Regions from separate parts of the Paenibacillus sp. B-A-8 genome, predicted to be linked through region 1. Evidence: predicted binding sites of a transcription regulator. Region 1 holds the regulator's gene; the other holds the start of a gene.

Region 1 (10,649 bases):
AATGGATGTCTCTTAGTTCATCGTTGTCTCCATCGATACTAATGAAACCTTCCTTCATAAGCTTCTGCAATTCTCCTGCTAGAACAGATATGCTACGGCCTGTTACGACCTGAAGCTCCTCAAGCGAAGGGAAGTCAATCCCTTCCACCTGCCTGAAAGAAAGCAGATGGATCAGCAGCATGGCCTCACTTCCGCTTAAATTCAGCTTCCGGTAATACTTCAGTAATGCATAAGGTATGACGGCCATTCCGTTCTCCAGACCGAAGGAGACGCCTTCGCCCCAGGTACTCCATCCTTTGCCGTCCATGAACGTCCCCCTTCAAATATAAGAACTTATGGGTAGAGACGGTACAGTGTACGTGGGAATGGAATAGTCTCACGTACATGATCAAGACCACAGATCCAAGCTACAGTACGCTCAAGTCCAAGTCCAAAACCAGAGTGAGGTACAGATCCGTAAGTACGCAGATCCATGTACCACTTGTAAGAGTCCATCGAAAGATTATGCTCTTTGTAACGCTCTTCAAGCAGTGCAGGATCGTCGATCCGCTGTGAGCCACCAATAATCTCTCCGTAGCCTTCTGGAGCGATCATATCCGCACACAGCACGACTTCTGGACGATTTGGATCCGGCTTCATGTAGAACGCTTTGAAAGAAGTAGGGTAATGAGTAATAAATACAGGTTTATCGTATGCTTCTGCGATTGCTGTTTCATGAGGTGCACCGAAATCATCACCCCAAGCAATATCTTCAAAGCCTTTATCGTTTAAGAACTTGATTGCATCGTCATAAGTAATCCGTGGGAATGGCGCTTTGATATTCTCCAGTTTGGAAATATCGCGACCTACTGCTTCCAACTCCGTACGGCAATTCTTCAAGACGGATTGCACAACGAAGCTAATAAACTCTTCTTGTACCTTCAAGCTTTCTTCGTGATCTGTAAAGGCCATTTCTGGCTCGATCATCCAGAACTCGATTAAGTGGCGACGAGTCTTGGATTTCTCTGCACGGAAAGTTGGTCCAAAGGAATATACACGGCCCAGTGCCATTGCAGCAGCTTCCATGTACAACTGTCCGCTTTGGGTCAGATAGGCATCCTCATCGAAGTACTTCGTGTGGAACAAGTTAGTAGTTCCCTCTGCCGACGTTGGTGTCAGAATCGGAGGATCTACCTTTGTAAATCCACTCTCGTTAAAGAACTGTTGGATTGCGCGAATAATTTCCGCACGAATTACCAGAACAGCACGCTGCTTCGAGGCACGAAGCCAGAGATGACGGTGATCCATCAAGAAATCTACGCCATGCTCTTTCGGAGTAATAGGATAATTTTCTGTAAGATGCAGGACTTCAATTCCAGTTACAGTCATTTCAAACCCGGACTGACTGCGAGGCTCCTCGCGAATAATTCCGGTCACATACAAAGAGCTCTCCTGCGTGAGGCTCTTAGCAGCATCCCATACCTCTTCAGGTACTTCTGATTTCACTACAACTCCCTGAATATAACCTGTACCATCGCGAAGCTGCAGGAACTGAATTTTACCACTGGAGCGCTTGTTGTTTACCCAACAACCGATAACAACGCTCTCTCCAACATGTTCATTCACGTTCTTGATTACACTCTTGTTAGCCATGCCTTCAATCTCTCCTCTAATTTAGCCGTTAATTCCTTGCACAATACGGTGTGTATCGCGTGCAATGACAAGTTCTTCGTTTGTCGGAACTACTAGCACTTGTACCTTGGAATCTACCGTAGAGATACGACGTGGATCGCCGGAACGAACTTTGTTAGCTTCAGCATCCAACTCAATACCCAGGAAAGTAAGGTTATTTAGCAGTTTCTCACGAAGCAATGAAGCATTTTCACCAACACCGGCAGTAAATACGATCGCATCTACACCGTTCATGGCAGCCGTATATGAACCGATATACTTGCGCAAGCGGTACTCATACATTTCAAAAGCTAGCGTGGAATTAGGCTCACCTTTTTCCATACCCTCAATAATATCACGCATGTCACTGCTTACGCCCGAAATTGCTAAGAGACCACTATGTTTATTCAACATGGAGTTCACTTCACCTACAGACAATTCTTCCTTGTTCATTACGTAAGGAACAATTGCTGGGTCAAGGTCACCACTGCGTGTACCCATCATCAAACCTTCCAGAGGTGTCATACCCATCGAAGTATCCACGGACACTCCGCCCTGAACTGCAGTTACACTACCGCCGTTACCGATATGACAAGTAATGATCTTCAGATCTTCCAGCGGACGCTCCAAGTACTCCGCAGCAGCCTTGCTTACGAAGTCATGTGATGTACCGTGTGCGCCGTAACGACGAACTTTATATTTATTGTACAGTACTCTAGGAATAGCGTACATATAAGCTTTCTCAGGCATCGTTTGGTGGAAGGCTGTATCGAATACAACGACCTGCGGTACACCCGGCATATTTACTTCAGAAGCCGTAATCCCCATCATTGCTGCTGGGTTATGCAGTGGTGCAAGGTCAAACAATTGACGAATTTTCGTTTTTGCGTCAGCATCCACAAGTGCGGAGGCTTTGAAGAATTCACCACCATGCACTACGCGATGACCTACAGCATCAATTTCTTTAATGGATTCAATTACACCATGCTCCTTGTCTGTAAGACAAGCAAGGACTTTACGAATCGCAGTATTATGTTCCAGGATTTCGCTTACTTCTGTCACTTCCGCTTTGCCAGTCGGTTTATGGTTCAGAATAGAGGAGTCCATTCCAATACGTTCAACCAAACCTTTAGCCAAAACCGATTCATCGTTCATGTTATAGAGCTGATATTTCAAAGAAGAACTACCTGAGTTAATAACTAGAATATTCATACACGGTCACCATCCTTGTCGTACTTGAAGAAGCCTTCTCCTGATTTCATACCCAGTTGTCCTGCACGTACCATCTTCTTGAGAATTGTAGAAGGGCGGTATTTCAACTCACCGTATTCACGGAACATATTTTCAAGCGCAGCAAGAACCGAATCCAAGCCGAATCTGTCAGCCATTTCAAGCGGTCCATATTGGAATTGATAACCGATACGCATAGCATCGTCAATATCCTGTGCGGAGGCAACGCCCTCTTGCAACACATGCATAGCTTCATTGATAAACAAGCAAATGAGGCGTGATGTTACAAATCCTGGGGATTCATAAATCATTACACCTTTTTTCTCAACAATCTCATCAACAAAGGATTTTGTGTCTTCAAAAGTAGCATCTGAAGTTTTCAGACCGCGTACGATTTCAACAAGATCCACTTTAGCAACAGGATATATGAAATGCATTCCGATCACGCGTTCCGGATACATTGTAGAACTTGCAAGTTCAGTCAAGCTAAGTGTTGACGTATTGCTGGCAAGAATAATGTGATTTGGACATACTTGATCCAATTGATTTAGAATCTTTTTCTTTTCTTCCAAATCCTCAACAATGGTTTCGATGACCATATCACAAGAGCTGAGCTCTGCGAAATGTGTCACTTTTTGAATGCGGCTAAGAATCAGCTTCTTTTCTGCTTGAGTGATCGCCCATTTCTCCAATTGCTTATCTAGACTTGTCTCGATCATTTCGTAAGAGTAGTCCAGTTTTTCTGCGGTTTTCTCCACCAGCAATACATCCAGGCCTTTGGCTGCTAACATTTCAGCAATACCTTGTCCCATTGTGCCACCGCCGATGACACCTATTTTTTTGAAATTCATAAAAAAGTCTCCATCCTTTCAGGTATCTATACTTTTGTATTGTACCTTGTCTGTCGCAAAAATTTATAAAGCCCGACATATAATGATATCTTAGCATGCCTGAAAAGTAAAAAAAAATAACCAGCATAAAAATTTATGCTGGTAAAAGGACGCTGTCACGAAATTGACATCGAAATTGCTCTCCAGAGAGTACTTCTTCCTTCATTAAAATGTCAAGAGAGTAATCAAATACATTTCGTTGCTTTTCAAGGTGCTCACGAGTGCGCGTCATCAGTTCATCCAATATCTTACTATTTTCCTTCATAAGCTCTTCAGTGGTAACCATTTCCAGCTTAGCAATCCCCAGCGAAGTTAATCCTGACTTCATCATCGTTTCCACAATATTCAGCGCCTGATCGAAATCAGCGCGTGAACCTGTGCTTCGTCCGCCATAATACATTTCTTCAGCCGCCGCTCCACCAAGTGCAATCATAATCTGATCTTCCAAATAATCTTTGGTGTACAAATACTGCTCTTGCTGAGGATTGTGCCGTACATATCCAAGGGCTTGCCCACGCGGAGTCAGTGTAACCTGACTAACGCTTCCTGGACGAAGGAGCTCTGCCATGATGGCATGTCCCAATTCATGAATAGCGACCCTCTTTTTCTCTTCGTGATTGGTTTCTCGATCCGTTTTTTCACCCATCATTACCTTGTCAATCGCCATCGACAGATGCCGTTGCTCAACTTCCGTCAAGTCCTCACGCATCATATAAATCGCAGCCTCATTCATGACACTTTCCAGCTGAGCACCGGAGAAGCCATAGGCTTCTTCAGCAATTTTGTCGAGGCTTACTTCTGGATGAAGAGGTTTATTCTTCGCATGCAATTCGAGAATCGATTTACGGCCCTTCTTGTCAGGCATGTCCACTTGAATATGACGGTCGAACCGTCCAGGACGTAGCAATGCCGAATCAAGCATCTCTTTCCGGTTTGTTGCAGCTACCAGCAGAATTCGCGGTGTTTCGTTATTATAAATACCGTCCATCTCAGTCAACAGCTGATTCAAGGTTTGATCATATTCACGCTGCTGCCCGCCTTCACGTTTACCGCCAATTACGTCAATTTCATCAATGAAAATAATGGCACTCTGCTTGTTCTCCTTAACAGCGCGGCTACGGGCATCCTTGAACAAATCACGAATCCGGCCGGCCCCGACACCCACATACATTTCAACAAATTCACTACCTGATGCAGCTACGAATACAGAGTTTGTATAATGTGCAGCCGCTCTGGCCATAAGGGTCTTACCTGTTCCTGGAGGACCAGTGAGCAGAATCCCTTTTAAGGGACGAATCCCAAATTTGCTGATTTCCTCATGACGGATCAAAAAATCGAGTGCTTCACGAAGCTCTTGCTTCGCATTGTCTTGCCCGCCAATTTCTTCAAAAGTTAGCTTTGAAGGTCCTTCCTTCTTGCGTTTTTTCCCAGCACCAGCATTCACCGTAAGCCCGCCGCGCAAATGAGCAATTATAAGAAGTGCAGTAAGCATTCCAGCTGCTATAACAATTGGGAATATATTTATACCTAAAAAAGCCATGAAAATAAACAGTACAGGAATAAATCCGAGTAAAATTTCTTTAAGATACTTAGGCATTATTCCATACCCCCAAGGTCGCAGGTTTTCGCGGCAAAATAATAAATTTACTTTCTTTTCCATTGCTTAAACTAACATACACATTGTTGTCGTCGATTTCAGTAGATGCTATCACATCTTTATATTCCGAATGTTGCTCTTTTAATCTATCAAGTTCAGTAGGTATAAGAGTATATTTACGGCTCTCCATCGCTTCAGCTACAGAGAACAACGCTTTATCCCAGTAATCATCTAATAATTCATTTGAATTTTGATCCACATCGAGTTTAAGTTTACGTCCTTCAATCACTGACTTTCCTTCTTTGGATACATACGATACTAGATCACGTAAATTCGTGCCCGGCTGCAAATCAAGTTTCAAAGTGACCTCATCGCGGTTAATACTAATATGTGAATTATTTACTCCCTCATAACCGGATACAATCTTTTGGAGCGGTTCCTGTAAAGCAAACTGACGATATAAAAAGAATCCTCCGAACAATAGAGTAGCCGACAGTAGAGACGTTATCAGTACAGGTACAAGACGTAATTTCAAGAAACGTCCTCCTCTCAAAGATGACAAAATGTAAACAGAATGATCAATAAATCAAAGCTGTTAAGCGCTCATCAGAGCCTAACGTTCTCTTAATACTGTTCTAATTACAAACAGTAGTATATCACATGTGTATATACGAAAATGAAAAAAAGTGTGAAGATATTTAAAATTTTATTTTTTATTTTTTTCCAATTCATTAAATATATTAATTTATTTCAACGAAAAAAAAGAGCCGTTACTTGTCGTTAACAGGCTTATTTCCACATGTGTTTTTTAAATAGAATATATAAAAACTACCTACTTAGTATATCACAAATAGTACATTACGAGTATATCAAAATAATCCATCATATTAACGAAAACAAGCGAACCATAAATGGTCCGCTTGTTTCTAGTATAGTACTTTTGTTTATTTTAGCGGCTGGGTAAACTATATCCTTCACCCATTCGAGCTCCATCTGAGAACCGATAAAATTGATAATAATACCGACCGCTTTGTTTATAAAAAAGCTGCCATGCATACTCTCCGTTATATACCCCCGGCAACAACCGCTCGATACTAATGTCCGGAAGATCAGCTTTAATTATGCTGCGTATTTTCGCTTCAGAGGTCCCTTTACTCAGTTCCTCAGCATATACTGCGTCGTTGCCTTCTGCAAACTTCCCGTCTACAGTAAAGCGTACCCATACCATCAACTCGGTCCCGGATTGATTCTTCCCTGTTAAGACCCAGTACACTGCATTTTCATCCCACACGGATTTCTGTGCTTTAGTTACCTCTGTCAGACCAGCGCTGGTTTTGGCGATATCCTTAGCAATATCTCGCTCGTTCCATTGATCTTTCATAATATAGGCATAGAACTGGATAAGTCCAAACAGAAGGAGCAGAATCAGAACTGACCCCAGGAGGATCCATTTTTTCCTTTTCTTCAAGGTACAGCTCCCTTTCTAGTAATATATCTTTTTTGATTATATAACACACCCGTGTGTTTATCCAAAGTTTCATATTCATTCATATAAATTCTTATATTTACAGAAAAGGCCGTAACTTTTGCAAACGCAGAAAGTCACAGCCTTTCAGTTAATTTATGATCTTAGACTAGCGCTTGAGCAGCCCCTCAAAGGATTCTTGCGCCTTACGACGGATAGCTTCCTCATCTAACGTTACACATTGTCCATGTTTTACAACCTGTTTACCATTCACCCATACATGCTCAACATCCTTGGCACTGGCAGAGTATACAGCATGAGACAGCAAATCTGTGTGCGGTAGTAAATGCGGCTGGTCTATATCAATCGCGATAAAGTCAGCTTTCATGCCTACAGCGAGCCTGCCCACATCATTTAAAAAGATAGACTTCGCGCCATACTCTGTAGCCATACTCAGAGCTTCCGGAGCCGGTACAGCCGTAGGATCACCACTTACACCTTTATGGATAAGTGCTGCAAGACGCATCTCTTCAAACATATCCAAGTTATTATTACTTGCCGCGCCATCTGTACCCAACGACACCTTCACACCGGCCTTTAGAAGATCCGTAACACGAGCAACTCCACTAGCCAGTTTTAGATTACTTCCCGGGTTATGAGATACACCTACATTATGACGAGCCAGAATCTCGATCTCTTCATCATTCAAATGAACGCCATGAGCAACAATAGACGGACGTGTGAACATTCCAAGCTTCTCTAAATGAGCTACAGGCCGCAGGCCGTAATCCACTACATTCTGCTCCACTTCGCGTTTCGTTTCGGACATATGGGTATGCATCGGTAAATCCAAATCATGCGCCGCCTGTACAAACTTAACAAAGAAATCCGGCGGGCAAGTATATGGAGCGTGTGGCGAGATCATCGTTGTAATTCTACCGTCAGCCTTTCCATGCCAGTTCCGTGCAAAAGAAATCGCTTCCGCAAGCTTGTGATTCTGTACTTCCTCTGGACAAAGACCGATCACGCCTCTCATCAATACAGAACGGATACCTGACAATTCGACCACCTCAGCTACTCGATCCATATGATCATACATATCCAGGAAGGTTGTAGTGCCACCTTTCAGCATTTCCAGAACAGACAAGGAGGTTCCCCAGTACACATCTTCTCCGGTGAATTTCTCTTCCATCGGCCACATTTTTTCCTGAAGCCATACTTGAAGCGCTAAATCATCTCCATAACCACGAAGCAATGACATTGCGGCATGGCCGTGTGTGTTTACCAGACCAGGCATAAACAACAGACGACTGCCATCAACAACTTGCACACCTTCTTCCATCAAAGGCTCTTCTTTTCCTATGTAAGTGATCAAATCATCTTCAATAGTCATATATCCACTAAGAACAGGCTCATCCGTTCCCGGAATAAGAAAACGCCCGCCTTTGATAATCGTTTTACTACTCTTCATTTCCGCTTTCTTCCTTTCCGTCTTTCAAATAATAAGCAAGACTTTGCAAATCCGTTGTAAAATCGGCTGCATGAACCCGGATATTCGGTGGTGTTTTTAGAATCACTGGTGCAAAATTCAAAATCGCCTCAATGCCAGATTCAATAAGAATATCTGCTACATTCTGCGCTTCTGAGTCAGGTACAGTAATAATCCCAATTCGAATGCCTTGCTCACGAACTGTCTGACCTAGCTCCTCCATGGGTTGAACCGTAAGAGAGTTGATTTTCCGCCCTACCTTAGGTGCATAAGAGTCAAATATAGCGGTAATCTTCATAGTATCCTTCAGATAAGCATTATAATTAGATAACGCATGTCCAAGGTTACCGGCACCTACTAATGCCACATTCAGCTGTTGGTCCAGCTTCAAAATATGACGGATTTTCTCAATAAGATAAGTTACGTCATACCCGATACCTTTTCTACCGAAGTCTCCAAAATACGCTAAATCTTTACGGATTTGAGCGGGATTCAGATCAAGTTTTTGTCCTAACTCTTGCGAGGAAACGGTTAATATTTCACGTTTCTGAAGATCATTCAAGAAACGTAAGTATACAGGAAGTCTGCGAACAACGGCTTCTGATATTTTATCCGATTTCATAATTTACCTCCTAATTTAAGTACTATTCTGTTTGAATCCTATTAAAATTTCTGTACCTCGTCTCAATGAAGAGCGGTATTCTCTTATACCGCCCTTCATTGTGGAGTGATTAATTAAACAGAAGATGTCCTTCTTAAGAAACGCCTCCGTCTTCCAACCACTCTGCTATACGAGGAACCATTTGATCCGTAAGCATATGTTCCATTTTCGGGCCAGGCAACGAATAAAGGAAATACTTCCCATAATGAGATTCGATAACCCTAGTGTCATACACTATAACAATACCCCGATCCTGCGCTGTCCGTACCAGTCTTCCAAATCCTTGCTTGAAGCGGATAACTGCCTGAGGCACCGACAATTTCATAAACGGATTCTTCTTCTGGGCTTGTAATAACTCAGACTTCGCTTCGGCTAGAGGGTGATTAGGCGGTTGAAATGGAAGCCTCACGATGGCCAGGCATGTCAATGCCTCACCCGGAATATCTACTCCCTCCCAGAAGCTGCTAGTTCCAAGCAGAACTGAAGCAGCACTGTCCTGAAAGCGTCGAATCAGCTTACTGCGGCTTCCACCTTCCACGCCTTGACCTAGCACCATAATTTCTTGTGAGGCTAGAGCCTCTTTCAAAGGATCGTAAACTTGGCGCAGCATCTTGTAAGAAGTAAACAGAACAAGCATCCGTCCGCGTGTCGTAATTGCCGCTTCTGCTAGTGACTGTACGAGCGTATCGACAAATCGGGCATCGCCCACACTGCCCTTCACACTAGGGAAATCCCGTGGAATTACTAATAGTGCCTGCTCCCGATACTTAAAGGGAGATGGAAGGAGAGATGTCATTAGACGCCCCTCTTCCGCAGCTTCATTAAGTCCGAGATTATCAATCATAAACTGGAACGATTTATCGACAGAAAGCGTCGCCGAGGTTAACACAATACTTTTCTTTTTGTCGAAGAACAGCTCTTTAAGCTGGGTACTAACATCAACAGGGACGGCATATAGCTGTAGCGATTTGCTGCGATAATTTCCATTCGCCTCCAGCCAATATACTACATTCTCGTCGTTTAATCCCATAAAAAACCGTACTTGCTCACGTATAGAAGCTAAATCCTTAAATAAGCCGCTAATATCGGTTACTAAACTATCTGAAGAAGATTGACCTTCTTGATCACGCATCTCATTAAGCATTTTATCACCCTTACGGATAATTTCGCTTAATGTCAGATTCATAGTATTCTCCAAAGCAACCAATTCATCCCAATCTTTCGGTTTACGGGTAGGAAGTAACCGCATGACTAGCTGTCCAGCTTCTCCCGCCGCTGCATCGCTACGTTCCGGCAAGAGGCTAAATAGCTTGTCACTAAGTAGATCCCAGGTTTCTTTTACAGTAAGCAGATCTGGATAGATTCTATCGATAACTCCGCTCCATTCAGAAGCTTCCTCACTGCCTGATGACTGAAGCATTTGACGAAGCGTTGGGAGTTGGCCGTTACGACTATCCTTGTATAATCGGGATAGCGTGTGAGCCACCGTGAAATGCTTCATATGCATACCTAAATGCTTGCCAGCCACGTCCTCCAGATGGTGGGCCTCATCAATAACAAGATGTTCATAAGCCGGGAGTAGCTGGTGCCCAGCCTTAACATCTGCGAAAAGCTTAGAGTGGTTCGTAATAACCACGTCAGCAATACCTGCTTCATGTTTTGCCCGA
Region 2 (6,397 bases), 2.2 Mb from region 1:
GAGCAAAACCTAAATTTAAGGAACATTTCTATTATTGTAGTCTTTTAAGATGCAAAATATTCCTAATAGAGAAGATATATTGAAAGATTCTAATATTCTTTCGATTAACTGAAACTATTGTGGGGTTAATGGATAAAGTGAAACCTTTTAGTGATTGTGAGAGTCTAAAAGTATGCAGTAATATGTGCTGAAATATAAGAACATAAGTGTTTTGCACCTAAGGTTCTTGTATGTCTTGTAATTCTCGCACAAATGCGTTTCGTTCTATTAAGGACGGCACAGGCGTTTATGCTTGGGATGTGATTGCTAGGTTCAAGTTTTAGAGACTGTGGACGCTTGGCAATAGAAGGGGGAGATTTTCGGTGGGATTGTTTGATGACGATTTCTATTCAACTAAAGTATCACGGTCCAGAGGGGATGAAGCATCAAAGGGATCATTTGCAAACCGCAAGCATTCTGTGCGAAGATCGCGCAAGGGCTTATCCACTTGGCAAATATCCGCCGTCTGCTCCTTAATCAGTGCTGTGGTGGCAGTGTTCTTATTCAGTGTGCTTACTGGACAAATGAGTCATGAAACTGCCCCGAAGTCGGTAGCAACAACTGGGGAGGTTACTCCAAGTAGTGATCCGTTTGACCGTATCATTCAAGCCGCTGCTACGGTTCGTCCTGCAGTAGTTAGTATTATCAATCATAAGGAAGATAATAAAGAATTGAACATTCTGGATGAGTCAGCATTAGGCTCTGGAGTGATTTATAAAAAGGTGGATAATAAAGCATTTATTATTACTAATAACCATGTTATCGAAGACTCCGGCAATCTTGAGGTCGTAACAGTAGATGGTGAGACACGTAAAGCTACACTTGTTGGTACGGATAAAGTGAGTGATATCGCAGTTCTTTCTATTGATGCTAAGGGTATCAATACGATCGCACAGCTAGGAGATTCCTCCAAGCTTCGCCTAGGTGAAACAGTCATTGCCATTGGTAACCCTTTAGGACTTGGAGACACATTGACCTCAGGGATTGTCAGCTATACTGAACGGAAGGTTCCTGTATCCTTAAATCAGGACGGCGTATATGACTGGGAGCAAGAGGTCATTCAGACCGATGCGGCGATTAATGAAGGTAATAGCGGCGGAGCACTTGTGGATCTGGATGGTAAAGTCATCGGTATTAACACGATGAAAATCTCCGATGCAGGTGTAGAGGGTCTAGGGTTTGCAATTCCAGCTAACCATGTGATAGATACCGCAAATGAACTGGCTGAAAAAGGGCGTATTGCCCGGTCCTACTTAGGTGTATATTCCGTAGATTTAAATAATCCTTACGTTCCTCTTGCAGAGGATCAACGGAAGGAACTGAACCTACCGAATAATGTTAAGGATGGGGTAGTCGTTCTGGATGCTGTTGGACCTGCAAAGGAAGCCGGAATACAATTTAATGATGTAATTACAAAATTTAATGATGAGCCTATTACATCCACACTCTCCCTTCGCAAGTATTTATATAATCAAACGAAGATTGGCGAGGATCTGAAGATCACCTATTACCGAAATGGGAAGGTCAATCAGACGACAGTTAAACTTCTTGAAAAACCAGAGGAATAATATACCGAAAGTCGGCATATAATGATATAGCAGTAATGACAAGTAGAACGGACTACCCCTTCAGTTGTGAAGGTAGACCTTCCTGAAATAGCGATACTTTGTATCGCTATCGGGGATCTGTTTCTTCTAAAGATTTGATAAATATGGCAATTATAAGCTGATTTAATGAATTTTGGGCTGACTGGCAACCCTTACATTGGAAGGTAATACTTATTAGGGTAGAACCGGATAAATCCGGATGCCAGCTTGCCTTTGCTAATCAGGTGTGGTAATATGATATCAATCATACATTTAGTCCCTAATTTTCGCATTGAAAAGGGCTGTTATATTTGGTAATACAACCTTTTTCAATGTGTGAATTTTTTCTTTGTTTGAAGATAAAAAGAACATATTAATTTAAATTTGTGGAGGTAACACACATGCAAACAGGTACAGTTAAATGGTTCAACGCAGAAAAAGGATTCGGATTTATCGAAGTTGAAGGCGGAAGCGACGTATTCGTTCACTTCAGCGCAATCACTGGCGACGGCTTCAAAACTTTGGACGAAGGCCAACGCGTTGAATTCAACGTTGTTCAAGGCAACCGTGGACCACAAGCCGAAAACGTTGTAAAACTGTAATAATAGAAGAAACCGTCCCAGCTTTTTGAAAGTTGGGACGGTCTTTTTATATCTAGTTAGTCACTATTGACTTACAGGATGGGAGGAACGGCAATGAACTACCGGAAGAAACCTTTGGAAGAAATACCGGAAGAAAATACCGCGATTTGGGCGTGTACCAATGATGGATGCAACGGATGGATGAGGGATAATTTCGCATTTGAACATGCGCCTTCTTGCCGTCTATGTGACTCTCCAATGGTTCGCAGCACGAAGATGCTACCACAATTGCTTAATTCGAATGGCGATCTCAAATCGCTGAAGAAGGGTATTTCCATTACCTAACCAATGCCTTTATGAGTCAAGCTTGTTATAGAGCAGTGAACAACTTCAAGACGGTTAAACCGTCTTATTTTTTTTGCTTTTTTTATGGTAAATTGTGATTTTTGTCACAAATCATTTGAATTTTACCGTTAAATACACCCCTTTGTGTGACATTAATCACAAAAAGACGTTTAAATTTTTGACACAATATAATTAACGAAAAGGGGAGAAGGAAGGGAAAAATATGGATACAGTAATGCTGTCGCGTATACAATTTGCGTCGACGACAATATTCCACTATTTCTTTGTACCGGTATCAATCGGACTAGCGCTCTTGATTGCCATTATGGAGACCATGTACGTTAGAAAAGGCAATGAAGAGTACAAAAGAATGGCGCAGTTCTGGGGAAAGCTGTTCCTCATCAATTTTGCAGTAGGGGTAGTTACAGGGATTTTGCAGGAATTTCAGTTCGGGATGAACTGGTCTGATTATTCACGTTTTGTGGGTGATGTCTTCGGGGCTCCGCTTGCAGTAGAAGCATTGGCAGCCTTTTTTCTGGAGTCTACGTTTATTGGAATCTGGATATTTGGCTGGGACAAAGTGTCCAAGAGAGTGCACTTGGCCTCTATCTGGCTGGTAGCATTCGGTACGATGTTATCTGCTTTCTGGATCCTGGCAGCGAACTCCTTTATGCAGCATCCAGTAGGATTTGCGATTAATAATGGTCGTGCAGAAATGAATGATTTCTTCGCACTTATTACGAACGGACAATTGTTGGTTGAATTCCCGCACACGGTTCTTGCTGCGTATGCAACAGGTGCCTTCCTAGTAACGGGTATTAGTGCGTACAAGATATTGAAGAAACAAGATGTCTCTTTCTTTAAGAAATCTTTTCAAATTGCAGCTATCGTAGGTATTATTTCTTCTATTGGTGTTGCCGTGGCAGGCCATGCGCAAGCACAGTATTTGGTTGAGACTCAACCTATGAAGATGGCGGCTTCCGAAGGACTATGGGGTAAGAGTGGTGACCCAGCACCTTGGACCGTATGGGCAAATATCGATCCTGAGAAGCAAGAAAGTACTGGAGAATTTCAAATTCCGTATATGCTGAGCTTCCTTTCATACAGTAAATTTTCCGGTGAAGTTAAAGGTATGCTTGAACTGCAAGCTGAGTATGAGCAAACCTATGGCCCCGGTGACTATATTCCACCTGTACGTACGACATTCTGGAGTTTCCGGATCATGGTTCTAGCAGGAACGTTAATGATTGTACTGGGTATGTACGCTATGTATTTGATGTGGCGCAAAAAAATGGACCGTCCAAACACCTGGTTTATGCGGTTTATGTTATGGGGATTACTGCTTCCTCCAATCGCGAATACAGCGGGTTGGGTCATGACCGAATTCGGGCGTCAGCCATGGACGGTATTCGGACTGATGACCACGGAAGACAGTGTGTCGCCTAATATTACGAGCGGTCAGGTTCTATTCTCTGTTATTTCTTTTACAACGATTTACGCAATTCTCGGATTAGTACTGATTGGTTTGTTTATCAAAGTAATTAAAAAAGGTCCTTATGCGATGGATAACGATCACGGGGATTCGCATGATCCATATAATGAGGAGGGCGCCCAATGATATCTCTTAATGAATTGTGGTTTGTGCTGATTGCAGTTCTGTTTATAGGGTTCTTCTTTCTGGAGGGTTTTGATTTCGGCGTAGGGATGGAAACACAGATTCTCGCTAAAAATGATACAGAGCGCCGGGTACTGATTAACTCTATCGGACCTTTCTGGGATGCTAATGAGGTATGGCTACTAACGGGTGCGGGCGCAATGTTTGCGGCTTTTCCGGAATGGTATGCAACGTTGTTTAGCGGATTCTATATTCCTTTTGTCTTTGCTTTATTAGCTTTGATTGCGCGTGGTGTCGCTTTTGAGTTCAGAGGTAAACGAGATTCTGTAGCTTGGAAAAGAACTTGGGATGCTTGTATCTTTATTGGCAGCTTCCTCCCACCGTTCCTCCTTGCAGTAGTGTTCGCCAGCTTTATTAAAGGTTTGCCTATTGATGGCGATATGCAAATGTACGCAGGTTTCACAGATATCGTGAATGTATATACTGTAGTAGCAGGTCTTACGGTAGTTCTTCTCTGTTTGGTGCATGGTCTCATGTTCACAACGCTGCGTACAGTGGGAGATCTACAGGCTCGTGCTCGGAAGATGGCACAAAGATTGCTGATCCCACTTGCAGTTTTATTTACTGCTTTTGTGATTATGACTTATAATATGACTGATATCTTCGAGCAGCGCGGAACGGTTCTTATGATTATTGTAGCGCTCGGAATTATCGCTTTTGTGCTATCGGGTTATTTTATGAAGAAGAAGAAGGATGGCTACGCTTTTGGAATGACAGGAGCAGTAATGGCGTTGTCGGTAACTTCAGTCTTTGTAGGACTATTCCCACGTGTTATGATTAGTTCAATCGATCAAGCCTTTAATTTGACAATCACCAATGCGGCTTCGGGACATTACTCTTTAAAGGTAATGACGATTGTGGCACTGACCATCCTTCCATTCGTATTGGGATATCAAATTTGGAGTTACTTTGTCTTTCATAAACGCGTTCACGAGAAGGAGCATCTTGAATACTAATGGATAAAAATTTGCTTGGGTATAAAGGAGTTAAGCCGGTCTTTCTGATCGTTGGCCTCCTTACCCTGGTGCAAAGCATGTCCATACTTCTGCTGGCCAAATGGCTGGCAGAAGTCATCTCTGCGCTATTTGCGGGAGAACCTCTGAAGGAACAATGGGCTACTTCGCTATTGTTCCTTCTTGCATTTCTAGTGCGCCATGCTTGCGCCATGCTGATGAGCCGTATCTCTTACCGCTTTGCGGAAGCAACGGGCAGCAACATGCGGAGGGAAATGATGGATAAGCTCTTCCAGCTTGGACCCAGAATGGTGGGCGGGCGTGGAACCGGGGATCTTGTCACACTTGTGCTGGAAGGTGTAACAAAGTTCCGCACATATTTAGAAGCGATTATCCCTAGAATGGTAGGGATGTCAATTACACCGATTTTGGTGCTTATTTATATCTACAAGATGGATACCGCGAGTGGGATTATTCTTATGATCACCATGCCGATTATTATTGTTTTTATGATCTTGATCGGGATGACGGCTCGTAAGCAGATGGACCGTCAGCTAAAATCTTATCGCACCTTATCTAATCATTTCGTAGACTCCCTCCGTGGGCTAGAAACGCTGAAATTTCTGGGCCGCAGCCGTAGTCATAGCACGAGTATTGCCACCGTCAGCGATCGATATCGCTCGGCGACGATGCGTACACTGCGAGTAGCCTTTTTGTCTTCGTTCGCGCTGGACTTCTTTACGATGTTATCCGTTGCTTCCGTCGCGGTAAGTCTCGGCCTACGTCTGGTCAACGATCAGATGACACTGGTTACGGGCTTAACCATTCTGATCTTGGCACCGGAATATTTCTTGCCTGTCAGATTGGTGGGTTCAGATTTCCATGCTACTCTCGATGGTAAGGAAGCCGCTGAGGCAATGAAAAGCATTATAGATCAGGATGAAGTGAAAGCTGAAGTAGTAGGTTCTAATGGTGACCAAGCATTGAAATCAGCATTTAAAACACCAGAAGAGATATTCACTTGGCATAAAAATAGCGTACTTACATTAAATGATGTCAGTGTGAAATACGAGGAAGCTGGTCTTTCTTCGCTGGAAGCGGTGAACCTGCAATTTAAAGGAGCAAGCAAAATTGGGATTATCGGAGAGAGTGGGGCCGGTAAATCTACACTAGTCGATATCTTGGGTGGTTTCTTACACCCTACTTCAGGAAGTATTA

Evidence for each region. The regulator Rex, encoded in region 1, represses fermentation and respiration genes when NADH is low (regulators of the CRP and FNR family bind a similar motif). The targets are predictions, from matches to a motif close to TTGTGAAATATTTCACAA.
Region 2: a site for Rex is predicted at 2,644-2,661, ahead of ACN6MV_RS30920 (cytochrome ubiquinol oxidase subunit I). Genes of this name have one in related genera too.

The regions. Positions count from the first base shown of each region.
Region 1 is NZ_CP183882.1:4,646,940-4,657,588, forward strand. Features, by position in the region: gene ACN6MV_RS20855 (DnaD domain protein) at 1-307, opposite strand, end outside; gene asnS (asparagine--tRNA ligase) at 334-1,632, opposite strand; gene ACN6MV_RS20865 (acetate/propionate family kinase) at 1,654-2,862, opposite strand; gene ACN6MV_RS20870 (3-hydroxyacyl-CoA dehydrogenase family protein) at 2,859-3,731, opposite strand; gene ACN6MV_RS20875 (AAA family ATPase) at 3,865-5,367, opposite strand; gene ACN6MV_RS20880 (hypothetical protein) at 5,360-5,902, opposite strand; gene ACN6MV_RS20885 (DUF5590 domain-containing protein) at 6,317-6,835, opposite strand; gene ACN6MV_RS20890 (amidohydrolase) at 7,002-8,303, opposite strand; gene ACN6MV_RS20895 (redox-sensing transcriptional repressor Rex) at 8,293-8,943, opposite strand; gene dinG (ATP-dependent DNA helicase DinG) at 9,077-10,649, opposite strand, start outside.
Region 2 is NZ_CP183882.1:6,855,078-6,861,474, reverse strand. Features, by position in the region: gene ACN6MV_RS30935 (S1C family serine protease) at 363-1,607, shown strand; gene ACN6MV_RS30930 (cold-shock protein) at 2,027-2,227, shown strand; gene ACN6MV_RS30925 (cold-shock protein) at 2,321-2,551, shown strand; gene ACN6MV_RS30920 (cytochrome ubiquinol oxidase subunit I) at 2,775-4,169, shown strand; gene cydB (cytochrome d ubiquinol oxidase subunit II) at 4,166-5,182, shown strand; gene cydD (thiol reductant ABC exporter subunit CydD) at 5,182-6,397, shown strand, end outside.